2 regions of the Bacillus sp. N5-665 genome follow, and region 1 is predicted to be linked to the other one. Evidence: a T-box and tRNA genes for the amino acid it is inferred to sense, from the RefSeq annotation. Region 1 holds a T-box; the other holds one or more tRNA genes.
The links. The T-box of region 1 lies ahead of tyrS (tyrosine--tRNA ligase). A T-box ahead of a tRNA ligase gene usually reads a tRNA of that ligase, here a tRNA-Tyr.
Positions count from the first base shown of each region.

Region 2: it encodes a tRNA-Tyr, which carries the amino acid that the T-box ahead of tyrS (tyrosine--tRNA ligase) is inferred to sense. The anticodon was not compared.

Region 1 covers NZ_CP093325.1:410,097-415,780, forward strand. The annotation lists gene murB (UDP-N-acetylmuramate dehydrogenase) at 273-1,190, shown strand; T-box leader at 1,288-1,503, shown strand; gene tyrS (tyrosine--tRNA ligase) at 1,556-2,815, shown strand; gene MNO09_RS04305 (NAD(P)/FAD-dependent oxidoreductase) at 3,012-4,190, opposite strand; gene MNO09_RS04310 (DUF1641 domain-containing protein) at 4,235-4,675, opposite strand; gene MNO09_RS04315 (winged helix-turn-helix transcriptional regulator) at 5,106-5,453, opposite strand.
Region 2 covers NZ_CP093325.1:4,999,183-5,004,866, forward strand. The annotation lists gene MNO09_RS28205 (DsbA family protein) at 1-210, opposite strand, end outside; gene MNO09_RS28210 (transglycosylase domain-containing protein) at 399-1,175, opposite strand; gene MNO09_RS28215 (NUDIX hydrolase) at 1,603-2,064, opposite strand; gene MNO09_RS28220 (YebC/PmpR family DNA-binding transcriptional regulator) at 2,213-2,932, opposite strand; gene MNO09_RS28225 (DUF3884 family protein) at 3,281-3,601, shown strand; tRNA gene MNO09_RS28230 (tRNA-Leu) at 3,946-4,027, opposite strand; tRNA gene MNO09_RS28235 (tRNA-Cys) at 4,037-4,107, opposite strand; tRNA gene MNO09_RS28240 (tRNA-Gly) at 4,122-4,196, opposite strand; tRNA gene MNO09_RS28245 (tRNA-Gln) at 4,202-4,276, opposite strand; tRNA gene MNO09_RS28250 (tRNA-His) at 4,340-4,415, opposite strand; tRNA gene MNO09_RS28255 (tRNA-Trp) at 4,435-4,508, opposite strand; tRNA gene MNO09_RS28260 (tRNA-Tyr) at 4,516-4,599, opposite strand; tRNA gene MNO09_RS28265 (tRNA-Thr) at 4,610-4,685, opposite strand; tRNA gene MNO09_RS28270 (tRNA-Phe) at 4,704-4,779, opposite strand; tRNA gene MNO09_RS28275 (tRNA-Asp) at 4,789-4,864, opposite strand; tRNA gene MNO09_RS28280 (tRNA-Met) at 4,868-4,944, opposite strand; tRNA gene MNO09_RS28285 (tRNA-Val) at 4,969-5,044, opposite strand; tRNA gene MNO09_RS28290 (tRNA-Glu) at 5,049-5,123, opposite strand; tRNA gene MNO09_RS28295 (tRNA-Ser) at 5,141-5,232, opposite strand; tRNA gene MNO09_RS28300 (tRNA-Asn) at 5,235-5,309, opposite strand; rRNA gene rrf (5S ribosomal RNA) at 5,318-5,433, opposite strand; rRNA gene MNO09_RS28310 (23S ribosomal RNA) at 5,535-5,684, opposite strand, start outside.

The sequences.
Region 1 (5,684 bases):
ATACTGAAGGATAGTGTTTTGAAAAAGTAATATATTTTACAAATTGTTGTCTTTCTGATGACATGTCAAGTTTAGTAGCCCATTTTGGTTGCTTTATTATGCAATATATATTTTAATATGAGTGGCACCTCTTATAAATTAAGAGGTTTATAGGTGTCTCGAATTGATTTTGGGTACACTGTATCCACCACTTTAGGTTCGTTCATGTATGTGGGGATATTATGGGCCCGTATAACGGGATAAAAAGAATATAGAAATAGAGGAATCGTAAAATGAATATGCAAGAGGTTTATGAATATTTAAGTACGGTATTGCCTGAAGGTCATGTGAAAAAAGATGAAATGTTAAAGAATCATACACATATTAAAGTTGGTGGAAAAGCAGATGTGTTCGTTGCGCCGACAAATTATGATGAAATTCAAGAAGTTATCAAATATGCTAACGAATATAATATTCCAGTTACGTTTTTAGGGAATGGATCGAATGTCATTATTAAAGATGGTGGAATTCGTGGGATTATAGTAAGTTTAATTCACATTACAGGTGTGACTGTAACAGGAACAACGATTGTAGCACAGTGTGGTGCAGCAATTATTGATGTATCACGTATTGCATTAGATCATAATTTAACGGGTCTTGAGTTTGCTTGTGGTATCCCAGGTTCAGTTGGTGGAGCGTTATATATGAATGCTGGTGCTTACGGCGGTGAAGTATCGTTTGTATTAACAGAAGCTGTCGTAATGACAGGTGATGGAGAGCTACGTACTTTAACGAAAGAAGCATTTGAATTTGGATATCGTAAGAGTGTATTTGCAAACAACCATTACATTATTCTTGAAGCGAGATTTGAGCTTCAAGAAGGTGTACGTGAAGAAATTAAAGAGAAAATGGATGATTTAACGTTTAAACGTGAATCAAAACAGCCTCTAGAATACCCTTCATGTGGTAGTGTATTTAAGCGCCCACCAAATAACTTTGCTGGTAAATTAATTCAAGAATCGGGCCTACAAGGTAAGCGAATTGGCGGAGTGGAAGTTTCTTTAAAACACGCTGGATTTATGGTGAATGTTGATAACGGAACAGCACAAGATTACATTGATTTAATTCACTTTGTACAAAAGACTGTTGAAGAGAAATTTGGCGTGAAGTTAGAGCGAGAAGTAAGGATTATTGGAGAAGATAAAGAGTAACGAAATACGTATGAAAATGTGAATTATTTTAAAATAACATTTGGGTATTGTTGACAAGTTGTTTTCAATTCAATATAATGGCTAATAATTTAACAAATAATATACGTTGAAAGAGCCCAGTAGCAGTTTGTCACTGTTAACGAGAGAGCTAGGGGTTGCTGGAACCTAGCACAAACAAACTTGCGAATTACACTCTGGAGTATCTTAGGTAATGCTAAGCGGATTGGCAATCGATATTATTGCTAAGAGTGGTATGAGTAGCTATGCTATTTATACAAACTGGGTGGTAACACGGTGAATAATCGTCCCTATGTCATAGACATAGGGACTTTTTGTTTTCAAAAAAATAGAGGGGATGACAAAAGATGAATATTATTGATGAATTAGAATGGCGCGGCGCTGTGAATCAACAGACTGATGAAGAAGGTTTACGTAAGCTAGTAGAAGAGAAAAAGATTTCACTATACTGCGGAGTTGATCCGACTGGTGATAGTATGCATATTGGACATTTGATTCCGTTTATGATGATGAAGAGATTCCAGTTAGCTGGCCATCATCCAGTTATTTTAATTGGTGGGGCAACAGGAACAATTGGTGATCCGAGCGGACGTCAATCAGAACGTCAACTTCAAACGTTAGAAGTAGTTCAGCATAATGTGGATGCGTTAACAGCGCAAATGAAAAAGCTATTTGATTTTGGTGGAAATAGCGAAGTGAAGATGGTAAATAACTACGACTGGACACATGAAATAAGCATTATCGAGTTTTTACGTGATTACGGGAAAAACTTTAGCATTAATAGCATGTTAGCGAAGGACATTGTAGCAAGTCGTTTAGATACAGGAATTTCTTTCACAGAATTTACGTACCAAATTTTGCAAGCGATGGACTTCCATCATTTATACACGAAAGAAGATGTTCAACTGCAAATTGGTGGTAGTGACCAATGGGGAAATATTACGAGTGGTTTAGATTTAATTCGTAAGTTAGAAGGGCACGAAGCGAAAGTATTTGGATTAACGATTCCGTTATTACTGAAATCAGATGGTACGAAGTTCGGTAAATCAGCAGGTGGTGCAGTTTGGCTTGATCCTGAAAAAACAACACCATTTGAATTTTACCAGTTCTGGGTGAATACAGATGACCGTGATGTAGTGAAATACTTGAAATACTTTACGTTCTTAACGAAAGAGCGCATCGATGAATTGGCAACGAAGGTAGAAACAGAGCCTCATAAACGTGAAGCGCAAAAAGTATTAGCGGAAGAAATGACGAAATTCGTTCATGGAGAAGAGGCATTCTTGCAAGCTGTGAAAATTACAGCAGCGTTATTTAGCGGAGATATTAAATCGTTAACAGCCGATGAAATTGAACAAGGCTTTAAAGAGATGCCAACATTCCAGTCTGCAAAAGAGACGAAAAACATCGTAGAATGGCTAGTTGATTTAGGGATTGAACCATCTAGACGACAAGCACGTGAAGATATTAATAATGGAGCTATTTCGATGAATGGTGAAAAAGTAATGGATGTGGGTACAGATGTTACTGTAGAAAATTCATTTGATGGACGATTTATTATTATTCGTAAAGGGAAGAAGAACTACAGCTTAGTGAAATTGGGATAATAATTTTTGTGGAAGGGTGGAAGTAAGAAAGATGCTTTCACTCTTTTCATATACAAAATTTCGATGCAAAAAAGTCAGTATATTTAGATAATTAAAAAGGGTTATAGTAATTCTTTGCCGAATATAAGTAAGTAGAGAACATTACGGATAAAAATAGCCCGAACCATGTCGGGCATGATTCGGGCTTATATTCAGATTAGTAAGCTAAGCTGAATAGACCTTTAATGTGTGATAAGTAACGAACGTTACTTGCTTCTTTCATTAATGATGCTGGTAAGCCTTTAAGTGGAGTATTGCTTGCTCCAATTGTAGCAACAGCATCTTTACGTCCTAGACTAGCAAGTGTTCCAGAGTTAATAGGTGCGAACTCTTCGAAAGCTTTGCCTTCTAGTGCTGCGTATAAGTTGTATCCAATTAACTCACCCATTTGCCAAGCGATTTGTGCAGTTGGTGGGTATGGACGACCGTCTGGAGAGAAGACAACAGCGCTGTCTCCAGCAACGAATACGTCTTTGTGAGAAGTAGATTGTAGGTATGCATCAACTGTTGCACGGCCACGGTTTACTTCAAGACCTGATTCACCGATTAATGGGTTACCTTGTACGCCGCCTGTCCAAACGAATGTGTTAGCAACAAGTTTTTGACCGTCTTTTAAGTCGATTTCATTGCCAGCAACGTTTGTTACAGGAAGACCTGTTAAGAATGTAACACCGCGTGCTTCTAGGCTAGTAGTTGCACGTTCGATTAAGTGGTCTGGTAATACTGGAAGGATTTTTGGACCTGCTTCAACAAGAAGAAGTTTAACTTCTTTTGGATTTACGCCGTGGCTTTTTGCAAGTTTAGGCATAATGTCAGCAAGCTCACCAACTAGCTCAACGCCAGTTAATCCGCCACCGCCGATTACGATTGTAGCATCAGCTTCGTTTTTCGTTTTCGCGTATTCACGAATACGGTCTTCAACGTGTTTGTAGATTTTGTTTGCATCAGCAGCAGATTTTAATACCATGCTGTTTTCTTCTAGTCCTGGAATACCGAAGTAAGCAGTTTTACTTCCTAAAGCAACTACAAGTGCATCGTAAGATAAAGTAGTGCCACCAGCTAGTTTAATTTCTTTGCTATCAACTGAGAATGACTCAACTGTTGCGATTTTAAGATCGATGTCTTTACCTTTGAAAAGCTTTGTAAGTGGCATTGCAATTGCTTGCTCAGCAACGTTACCAGCTGCAAGGCGGTGTAGTTCAGTGATGATTTGGTGTGTTGGGTATTGGTTAATCACTGTAACTTGTGCTTCTGATTTGCTGTAATATTTACGTACGTTTAAAGCGGCAAGAAGACCGCCATAACCAGCGCCTAAGATGACAATTTGTTTTGACATAGTATGATATCCCCCGTCTTTACTAATTGTTGTTATAAGTTAAATTATTTATTGTTACGTTCTGCACTAATTTGAAGGTATGCGTTCACAAAGCGGAACATTTTTTGTGCTTGTGGGTCTTTTAGTAATTTTAATAGACCGAACAGGCCGATAACTTCGTTGCTTTCGTCAGCACGATCTTTCGCTTCGATAGCAGTTGCAGCCATGCCTTTCACTGTATCTTTTACAGGTTCTACAAGCTCTGTGATTGCACTAACAGTGTCGCTTTTTAATACTTCATCAGTAGCAACAGTTTGAGCGAAGTCATAAGACTTAGTTAAAATATTAACAAGCTCAGTTAATTTTGGAAGCTGTTCTACTAGTGTTGTTAATGATTCTTGTACCTCAGGTTTTAACAACTGATCAAGTACATCAAGTTGTCCTTGGCTAGCAGAAATTTGTACAGTTTCTTGTTCTGGCTTTGTTTGAGTCATAGTTTCTGGCATCTCCAATTCTCCTTTACGATAGCAATACTCTTATTTTTGATAGGTAAGATAGTAAACGTTTGCGAAACTTTATACAAAGTTTCACAAAGCACAATAAAATGCCTTTAAATTTATGCCAGCAAGTAAGCTGAAATCATAAATCCAAAACCATAATGTCCTACCTATTATTTATGAACTGTCCGATACATGGCTTGTCCGCATAATGGAAAGTTCCTTTATCGGAAAGTGTATATAATATATATCCTATATTATATACTATATACACCTATGTTAACATAAAAATGATTCCTAATTATTTGATATTAAGCGTATAACGTAGTACTGACAAGGCGTGAAAGCGCATAAATTATTTTGATAAGGTAGGAAATGTACGTATATATAAATAAAAAAAGGAAAAAATGGACAAATTTATGTTCATTTTTTCCTTTTTTTATTGTTCACCTTCTGTAATTAGCATCGATGTGTTACCGCTTTTTTCAAGGTGGCATTCGCCCCAAGTACAAAGAGAATCAAGAATGGATTCTAAAGACCAACCGTAGTCTGTAAGAGAATATTCTACTTTCGGTGGTACTTGATTGTATACCTTTCTTTGAATAACTCCGTCTTCTTCTAATTCGCGTAATTGCTGTGTTAACATCTTTTGTGTAATACCAGGCATGAGACGTTTTAATTCACTCGTTCTCTTTGTACCTTTCGTTAAGTGGCAAAGAATAACGACTTTCCATTTTCCGCCGATAACCTCTAAAGTCGCTTCAACGGGAATATTATATTTCTTCATATAAAAAATCTCCTTTGATGAATATAGATTTCAGTTCTCCAACAAAAGAAGCTAAATAATTTAAATGTTACTAAAAAGTACCTATAGCACTTTAAAGTACGTACTTTTTATCATGTTGAATATGTTCCATAATAGCATATGTAAGAGGGAAATGAGTAGTACGGTACTAAAAAGTGCCTATGTTACTTTTTGGTACCTATCGTACTTTAAAGTGCGTTCTTCAAAAAAAGA
Region 2 (5,684 bases), 930 kb from region 1:
AGTACGACACGCAGGACATTTGAAGTCTCCAAATTCAACTACCTTAACTGGTGCATCATCTTTCCCTAAAGATTGTTGTGTGGAATAAGCAAACATCTCATTCCCTTTATCTTTTTTGTCATTTATGATGCTATACGCAATTGTTCCGATTACAATTAATACTGCGATAGAAAAAACTACACCAAGAGCCATGAGTTTATTTGATTTCATATACATTCCTCTTTAAATTCATATTCTGTATACAGCATTGTACACAATACACATAATATCAACACTTATATACGTCACGCAATGAACACGCTCACATAAATTACAAAAATACAATAATTGTGACGATATTGTGTCACAATTTGTCACAATTTATTCAAAAAAAAGAAGCTCCTATGTAGGAGCTTCCTTTAGCTTACTGCTTTTTCGCGCGCATTATTTAACATCGACTGCTCTGTTTTTATATCATGACGAATTACTAATTTCTCACTAACTGCTTGCACATACTCATCATGATTGATATAGCCTTCCTTCTCCATCAATCTCAAAACGACATTTCGTCTCTCTACGGCCTTATCATAATTTTGTGCAGGTGAGTAATAAGCAGGTGCTTTTACTACAGCAGCCATCATTGCACTTTCAGCCAGCGTTAATTGGTCCACCTTTTTACCGAAGTAAAGGTTTGCCGCTTTTTCAATTCCCCATGCTCCTTCTCCGTAATAAATATTACTTACATACAATTTTAAAATTTCATCCTTCGTAAATGTACGTTCAATTTTTTTCGTATAGAAAATCTCTTTCCACTTACGAGAAAATGTACGTTCATTCGTTAAAAAAGCATTTTTGGATAACTGCTGTGTAATTGTGCTTCCGCCTTGCACAACACCACCAGCCTTTATATTCTCAACAGACGCTCTGACAATCGCTATATAATCTAAACCATTATGATGATAAAACCTTTTATCTTCTGTCGCAATAAATGCATGTGTTAATGATTCTGGCACCTCTAACTTAGCCGGTACATGTAATTTACTAATATCACTTTGCTCGATCATTACATTTCCAACGAATAATAATGTACAACTTAACAATAATAATAAAATAATGGCTTTATAAAAGAATTTAGTCATTGGATTTAATGCAACTTTTTGATGATAGTTCACCCTAGATAATACTCGTTCTTTCATCTTGAACACCTCTTTTCCACACAGCATATAACTCTTACTTTAAGAATACCTTGTTGTAAAAAAACATCCCATCGATTTCTCTTACACGTACCTTACATCATTGTAAGGTATAAAAAAGTATTGTATCACAGTCTTTTTTTATCTACTATTCATCTGAAATATTGAATATAGATTATGCTAAACCAATAGCAGAGTATACCTTAAGCCTATACTTCCCTATTAAAACACCCTATTTTCATTATATCATCTACAAATATATATATTTGTAAGTATCTAGTAATCTAAATGTATACAATATATCATACATTATACAGAACAAACGTTCTAAAAATCAACACTAGCACTATTATTATTTTGACCTTTTTCTTAAACAGTATACAAAAAAGAGTAGTGATTTGATTGTATCTCAAACCGGCTACTCTTTTCTTTACAATCTACCTATTAAATTATACGGCTGCACTTCCCACGTTTCGTACGGAATACAATGTGTTGCTCTCATCGCATCAAGCGTTCTGGATTTCATATGAGGACGCGTTAAGTACTCATCTATGTTCTCTTCATCTAAAGCAACAAATTTAGCCTCTTGTATTTCTTCAGGTTGAATTTTTATTTCACCACTCACATATGCGACTTTAAAAACAACAGATAAAATATGCATAGAAGCATTATAGTAAACACCTGTAACTCCGATAGGCTTCACCGTTAAACCCGTTTCCTCAAACATTTCCCTACAAACAGCTTGATCGAGCGCTTCTCCTTCTTCCACCTGTCCTCCTGGCAACTCCCACGTATCCGATCGCCAATGTACTTTAGCCAATAACACTTCGTCTTTTTCATTTGTTAAATAACCTGCTACAGCAACGATATGTTTTGGTGTTTTATGTTCCATATTAAGCCTCCTAGCAATAATGAATATTTCACATATCCCTATAAGCATATTCCCTGTCTACAACAAAATACCTTTACTAATTCATCCTCTTAATTAACTTCATGAAAAAAAGCCCCTATCCGTTAAATGAACAGGGGCTTCTATCGTATTATTCTCCTAAGTCTACGTTGTGGTAAACTTGTTGCACATCTTCTAGATCTTCTAATGCATCAACCATTTTTTCAAATTGTACTTGAGCATCTTCAGGAAGTTCTACATCACTTTGTGCAAGCATTGTTAATTCTGCAACTGTGAATTCTTCAACACCAGCATCTTTAAGTGCAGATTGTACGGAATGGAATTGATCAGGTTCAGCATACACGATAACAGAATCTTCTTCTTCTAGAATGTCACGTGCATCAACATCTGCTTCCATTAAAATTTCAAGAACTTCATCTGATGTTTTACCTTCAAGACCGATAACAGCTGTCGCATCAAACATGTAAGCTACAGAACCGTTTACACCCATGTTACCACTGTTTTTGCTAAATGCAGCTCGTACATCTGCTGCAGTACGGTTTACGTTATTTGTAAGTGTATCTACAATTACCATAGATCCGTTTGGTCCGAATCCTTCATAACGAAGCTCGTCATAATTTTCTTCTGAACCGCCTTTTGCCTTTTCAACTGCACGATCAATAATTGTTCTTGGTACGTTGTATGTTTTCGCACGTTCTAATACAACTCTAAGCGCTTGGTTTGATTCTGGATCTGGCTCGCCTTGTTTTGCTGCCACATAAATTTCACGTCCAAATTTCGCGTATATACGGCTTGTATTTGCATCTTTTGATGCTTTTTTTTCTTTAATATTATTCCATTTACGACCCATACTTTCCACTCTCTTTCCCGTTTTAAATCTACATAAAAATATTAATATAAAATATAACGTGTATTCAACACATTTTTAAAAGAAATATAAAAAGTTCATTTTTGATTCATATTACAGACATAATATAAATTACTATCATTTTTTTCTATCCGCAAGTTATATTATACATGAATTCCTACATTTATCACGAATTTTAGAATTACATAACATAATTTAACAAAAGAGACTCTAACATTTCTGTTAGAGTCTTTTTACATCGCCGATTCCCATAATATTTCCTTAATTACTTTCTATTGCTGTATAATTAAAATAGGAAAAAATTTGAAGGAAAGATAGGGGAGAGTAATTATGACACATTCAAATGAGAAAAAAGCACATGGTCTTAAAGGGATAGGAGAAAAGCTAAACCCAACTATCTATCAAGTGAGATTCATGAAATTAGATGAACCAATTCACTTTGAGTCGTTTCCTGAATTAAAGGAATTAGGGGACTGGTTGAGTACTTCAACGCAAATGTGGTCGTGCCACTCAACTATGTACAAGTACAACAGAGAAGAATTTGAAAAGAAGTTTTTAGAAATTACGAAATTAACAGCTGATCATGTGCTAATATCTACTGGTGGTGTCGGATTTAACTTCATGTCACCAGGATGGGGAGATTCTCTATAAAATGGAACTAAAAGGATAAAAATGAATATTCGTTTTTATCCTTTTAGTGTTTCGCAGTTTACTCCAACTGAAGTGTATCGTATGGGCTTTGATAGAGAAAAATTTTTAAAAGTAAATAAGGTGGATCGATTTTTAACGTTCAGTCGTTCAAGCAAACGTTTTATTTTATTGTATGGGTCTTAAATTTCGAAGTTGGCAATCAGTATAGAATATTTTCATTCAGCTTCCGATTATAATATTCTACGTTTACTCACCGCACATTTTTTATGCTTATTTTATCGCGCGAAGAAAACACAAAAAAACTCTATACAATTAGTATAGAGTTTTTTTTACGCCGTTCGTGATACCGATGGTCGGGGTCGAACCGACACTCCCGAAGGAACACGATTTTGAGTCGTGCGCGTCTGCCAATTCCGCCACATCGGCACAAAAGAAAGGCGGCAACCGGATTTGAACCGGTGGTAAAGGTTTTGCAGACCTCTGCCTTACCACTTGGCTATGCCGCCATGTTAAATTTTATTGGAGCGGAAGACGGGATTCGAACCCGCGACCCCAACCTTGGCAAGGTTGTATTCTACCACTGAACTACTTCCGCAAAAATGGCTGGGCTAGCTGGATTCGAACCAGCGCATGACGGAGTCAAAGTCCGTTGCCTTACCGCTTGGCTATAGCCCATCGATTTCTTACTTAATTATATGTAAGTATCCATTAGATTATTTGTAATTTTTAAAATAAAAATGGGGCGACTGATGGGAATCGAACCCACGAATGCCGGAGCCACAATCCGGTGCGTTAACCACTTCGCCACAACCGCCATGTTGTGTAAATATATTTGGCAGGGGCAGTAGGAATCGAACCCACACTGGAGGTTTTGGAGACCTCAGTTCTACCTTTAAACTATGCCCCTATGTAAATGGTGGAGGGGGGCAGATTCGAACTGCCGAACCCGAAGGAGCGGATTTACAGTCCGCCGCGTTTAGCCACTTCGCTACCCCTCCGAAACTTACATGGTGCCGGCTAGAGGACTTGAACCCCCAACCTACTGATTACAAGTCAGTTGCTCTACCAATTGAGCTAAGCCGGCGTATTTTATTAAAATAAATGGTGGCTCGGGACGGAATCGAACCGCCGACACGAGGATTTTCAGTCCTCTGCTCTACCGACTGAGCTACCGAGCCTTATTAAAATGGCGGTCCCGACCGGGGTCGAACCGGCGATCTCCTGCGTGACAGGCAGGCATGTTAACCACTACACCACGGGACCATTTGGTTGCGGGGACAGGATTTGAACCTGCGACCTTCGGGTTATGAGCCCGACGAGCTACCGTGCTGCTCCACCCCGCGACAATACTATTTATATAATTTATATGGTGGAGGATGACGGGATCGAACCGCCGACCCCCTGCTTGTAAGGCAGGTGCTCTCCCAGCTGAGCTAATCCTCCAAAGTGGTGACCCGTACGGGATTCGAACCCGTGTTACCGCCGTGAAAGGGCGGTGTCTTAACCACTTGACCAACGGGCCAAATATTATAAATCCTATGGCGGAGAGCAAGGGATTCGAACCCTTGATACGCTTGTGACGTATACACGATTTCCAATCGTGCTCCTTCGGCCAACTCGGACAGCTCTCCAATGGCTCCGCAGGTAGGAATCGAACCTACGACCGATCGGTTAACAGCCGATAGCTCTACCGCTGAGCTACTGCGGAATAATATTGCCTGGCAACGTCCTACTCTCACAGGGACAAGGTCCCAACTACCATCGGCGCTAGAGAGCTTAACTTCCGTGTTCGGTATGGGAACGGGTGTGACCTCTCTGCCATCATTACCAGACATTATTCTTTTGAGACAATCATTATTATAACTTATTTACTTTAAAAGTCAACAAGTTTTTTTATGTTCTCTCAAAACTAGATAACATTGCTACATATTATATGGTTAAGTCCTCGATCTATTAGTATTCGTCAGCTCCACATGTCACCATGCTTCCACCTCGAACCTATCAACCTGATCATCTTTCAGGGATCTTACTAGCTTACGCTATGGGAAATCTCATCTTGAGGGGGGCTTCATGCTTAGATGCT